2 regions of the Streptomyces sp. C36 genome follow, and region 2 is predicted to be linked to the other one. Evidence: riboswitches for the same ligand, from Rfam matches in the RefSeq annotation. Region 2 holds a riboswitch; the other holds the start of a gene.
What was found. Region 2 has a riboswitch for thiamine pyrophosphate ahead of thiO (glycine oxidase ThiO). Riboswitches for the same ligand answer to the same signal wherever they lie in the genome.

Region 1 (2,176 bases), on a different contig from region 2:
AGGACGAAGGGCACGGTGACCACGGCCCGCAGCAGACGCTTGCCGGGGAAGTCGAAGCGCGCGAGGACGTACGCGCCGGGCAGCGCGAGGAGAAGCGTCAGCGCGGTGGAGGCGGCGGCCTGCCAGGTGGTGAACCACAGGACGTGGCCGATGCGCGGGTCGGTGATCACCTCGCCGACGCGGGCGAACTGCCACTGCCCCCCGTCCTTGAGGCCGCGGCCGACGATCGAGGCGACGGGGTAGGCGAAGAAGACGCCGAAGAAGGCGAGCGGCAGGGCCATCAGGCCGAGCCGCGTCGCCGTGCGCCGGGGGCCGCCGCCCTGGGGGGCGGCGGCGTCGCGGGGGGCTACCTCAGGACGAGCGAGGACCATTCCTTGACCCACTGGTCGCGGTTCTGGGCGATCTTCTCCGGGGCGAGCGTCTCGGGCTTGTCGATCCGCGCGCCGTACGTGGTGAAGACCTCGGGCAGCTTGGCGTCGTCGGTGGCGGGCTTGACGAACATCTGCAGCGGCATGTCCTCCTGGAACCTCTTGCTCAGCAGGAAGTCCAGGAGGGCCTTGCCGCCCTCGGTGTTCTTCGCGCCCTTGAGCAGACCGGCGAACTCGATCTGCCGGAAGCAGGTGCCGGTGGACACGCCGGTCGGGCCCTCCTTGGGCGCCGGCTTCACGCCGAGCACCTCGGCGGGCGGGCTGGAGGCGTAGGAGACCACGAGGGGCTTGTCGCCCTTGGCCTTCTTTCCGGCGGCGGAGCCGGAGAAGCGGTCGTTGTAGGCCTGCTCCCAGCCGTCGACGACCTCGACGCCGTTGTCCTTGAGCTTCTTCCAGTAGTCCTTCCAGCCGTCGTCCCCGTACTTGGCGACGGTGGCGAGCTGGAAGGCGAGGCCGGGAGAGGAGGTCGCGGAGTTCTCGGTGACCAGGAGGTTCTTGTACTCCGGCTTGACCAGGTCGTCGAAGGACTGCGGCGGGTCCAGCTTGTGGTCCGCGAAGTAGGCCCGGTCGTAGTTGACGCAGATGTCGCCGGTGTCGACGGGCGTGACGCGGTGCTCGGCCGCGTCGGCCTGCAGGCTCTTGGGGACGCGGTCCAGGCCCTTGGCCTCGTACGGGGCGAAGATTCCCTTGTCGAGGGCGCGCGAGAGCAGGGTGTTGTCGACGCCGAAGAAGACGTCGCCCTGGGGGTGGCTCTTGGAGAGGATCGCCTGGTTGACGGCCCGGCCGGCGTCCCCGCTCTTGAGGACCTTGACCTTGTAGCCGGTCTGCCGGGTGAACTCCTCGAGCACGGCGTCGGAGGCCGCGAAGGAGTCGTGCGAGACCAGGGTGACGGTCTTGCCCTTCGACTCCCCCGAGCCCTCGTCGGAGCCCCCGCAGGCCGCGAGGACGGGCAGGCCGAGCGCGGCCGCGGCGGCCGCGCCGACGGCACGCCGGAGATGGGTGTTCATGGTGGTGCTGACTCCCTACGCCGGTACTAACCGGATCAGGTCCGAGGGTCTGCGGGCCGTGCCGCACTCTCAGCGCTCGCTGCGCTCCCCTGTCGGATGTTCATTTGTGCGAATGGTCGCTTGTGCGAGTGGTGCAGGGGGACAGTATCAGCGCTCGGTCGCGGCCAGCTGTCCGCACGCCCCGTCGATCTCCTGCCCACGGGTGTCCCGCACGGTCACGGGCACGCCGTGCGCGGCGATCGCCTCGACGAAGGCGCGCTCGTCCTCCGGGCGGGAGGCCGTCCACTTGGAGCCCGGGGTGGGGTTGAGCGGGATGAGGTTGACGTGCACCCGCTTGCCCTTGAGGAGCCGGCCGAGCAGGTCACCGCGCCACGCCTGGTCGTTGATGTCCCGGATCAGGGCGTACTCGATGGAGATCCGGCGCCCGGACTTCTCCGCGTACTCCCACGCGGCGTCGAGGACCTCGCGGACCTTCCAGCGGGTGTTGACGGGCACGAGGGTGTCGCGCAGCTCGTCGTCGGGGGCGTGCAGCGAGACCGCCAGGCGGCACTTGAAGCCCTCGTCGGCGAAGCGGTGCATCGCCGGGACCAGGCCGACGGTGGAGACGGTGATGCCGCGCTGGGAGAGCCCCAGGCCGTCCGGCTCGGGGTCGGTGAGCCGGCGGATGGCGCCGACGACACGCTTGTAGTTCGCCAGCGGCTCGCCCATGCCCATGAAGACGATGTTGGACAGGCGGGCGGG
Region 2 (2,176 bases):
GGGTGAAGCGTCGGGGGGAGAAGGGGCGGGCCTCCTCGGGCAGCCGCCCGGTGGTCAGCACCTCGGCCATCACGTCGCCGGTGACCGGGGTGAGCAGCACGCCGTTGCGGTAGTGGCCGGTGGCCGCGAGCAGCCCGGGCAGGGCGGTGGGGCCGAGCAGCGGGGCGTTGTCGGGGGAGCCGGGTCGCAGCCCCGCGCGGGTCTCCACCAGCGGCAGCTCGGTGATGCCGGGCATGAGCTCGTGGGCGTCGCGCAGCAGCTCGTAGACGCCGCCGGCGGTGACGGTGGTGTCCCAGCCGAGCTCCTCGCTGGTGGCGCCGACGACCAGCTCGCCGTTCTCGCGCGGCACCAGGTACACCGGACAGCCGCGCACCACCGCCCGTACGGTGCGGGAGAGGAAGGGCCGGTAGGCGTCCGGCACGCGCAGCCGCAGGACCTGGCCCTTGACCGGGCGGACCGGGGGCAGCACGTCCTCGGGCAGCCCCGCCAGGCGGCCGCTGAGGCTGCCCGCCGCCAGCACGGTCTGGCCGGCGGCCAGCAGGGTGCCGTCGGCGAGCTCGGCGCCCACCGCGCGGCCGCCGGCCAGCAGCGCCCGTACGGCCTCGTGGCGGTGGAAGACCACCCCGGCCCGCTCACAGGCAGTCAGCAGCGCCCGGGACAGGCGCCGGGGGTCGGTCTGGTGGTCGCCGTCCACCCGCAGCCCGCCGCGCACGCCGGGCGCCAGCATCGGCTCCAGACGGCGGCATTCGCGCCCCGACAGCCACTGCGCGTCCAGCCCGGAGCGCAGCTGCAGCTCGTGCAGCTCGCGCAGATGGGCCCGGTCGTCGGCGTCGAGGGCGACGGCGAGGGTGCCGCAGGCGCGGTAGCCGGTCTCCACGCCGCTGGCCTCCTCCAGCTCGGCCGTGAACGCCGGATAGCGCCGCGCGGAGGCGAGGTTGAGGGCGAGCAGCGTCTGCTCGCCGTAGTGCAGTTCGGTGACGGCGGCCAGCATTCCGGCCGCCACCTGGGCCGCGCCCTGGCCGGGCGCCGGGTCGGCGACCGCCACGCGCAGACCGCGCTGGGCGGCGCGCCAGGCCGTGACCAGGCCGATGACGCCGCCGCCGATGACCAGAACGTCACGGGTGTGCCGCGCGTGCATGGGCTTCCAGCCCCTCCCTTCGCCGGCATGACCCGGATCAGGTTCGTACGGTCGGAGGCCGTCCAGCCTCCCTCTCAGCCCGGTGCGTCCGGGCTCCCGCGAGTGCTTGCAGCGGCCACAGTAGTACGCGCCGAGGAGGGGCCGGAAGGGCGGCCCACGCGTAGTTCGTGGTGATCGGACCCCCAAACATCGTGACGCTGTGTCAGAGGTCTCGTCACCGGTTGCTCCGACGGACGCAGGTCGCCGTCCTACAGTTGATCGCGTGAGCGAGCAGACGAACACCTCCAGTGACCGGCGCGTCGTCATCGTCGGCGCGGGCATGGCCGGGGTGCAGACCGCCGTCGCCCTGCGCGAGCAGGGCTGGAAGGGCGCGATCTCCCTGCTGGGCGCCGAGCCCCACCCGCCCTACGACCGTCCCCCGCTGTCCAAGGCCGTGCTCCTGGGCAAGGCCGAGGGATCCGCCTTCGAGGTCGATTTCGCCTCGCTCGGCATCGACCTCGAGCTGGGCCGGGAGGCCACCGGCCTGCGGGCGGACGACCACGTGCTGGAGACCGCGCGGGGGCCGGTGCCTTACGACGTGCTGGTCGTCGCCACCGGCGCCGAGCCCATCACCCTGCCCGGCAGCGAGGGCGTGCCCGGCGTCCACGTGCTGCGAACCCTCGACGACGTCGAGGGACTGCGCCCGGTGCTCGCCGGGCAGCGCGACGTCGTCGCGGTCGGGGCCGGCTGGATCGGCGCCGAGTTCGCGACGGCCGCGCTCGAGGCGGGCTGCCGGGTGACCGTGGTCGAGGCCGCGGACCGGCCGCTGGCGGACGCCATGCCGCCCGAGGTCGCCGGCCACATGGCCGAGTGGTACGCCCACAGCGGAGCCCGCCTCCTGACCGGCGCGCGGGTGACGGCGGTGGAGGAGGGCGCGGTCGTCCTCGACGACGGCACCCGCCTGCCGGCCGGCGCGGTGGTCGTGGGCATCGGCGCGCGGCCCGCGACGGCCTGGCTGGCCGGTTCCGGCATCGAGCTCGCGGAGGACCGCTCCATCGC

Region 1: it holds a riboswitch for thiamine pyrophosphate, as region 2 does, so the genes downstream of both, AB4K12_RS18755 (thiamine ABC transporter substrate binding subunit) here and thiO (glycine oxidase ThiO) in region 2, are expected to answer to the same signal.

Annotation. Positions count from the first base shown of each region.
Region 1 covers NZ_JBFQGI010000005.1:523,135-525,310, reverse strand. Annotated here, with positions in the region: gene AB4K12_RS18760 (ABC transporter permease) at 1-281, opposite strand, end outside; gene AB4K12_RS18755 (thiamine ABC transporter substrate binding subunit) at 347-1,435, opposite strand; TPP riboswitch at 1,431-1,536, opposite strand; gene rlmN (23S rRNA (adenine(2503)-C(2))-methyltransferase RlmN) at 1,583-2,176, opposite strand, start outside.
Region 2 covers NZ_JBFQGI010000002.1:697,770-699,945, forward strand. Annotated here, with positions in the region: gene thiO (glycine oxidase ThiO) at 1-1,138, opposite strand, end outside; TPP riboswitch at 1,136-1,248, opposite strand; gene AB4K12_RS08795 (NAD(P)/FAD-dependent oxidoreductase) at 1,401-2,176, shown strand, end outside.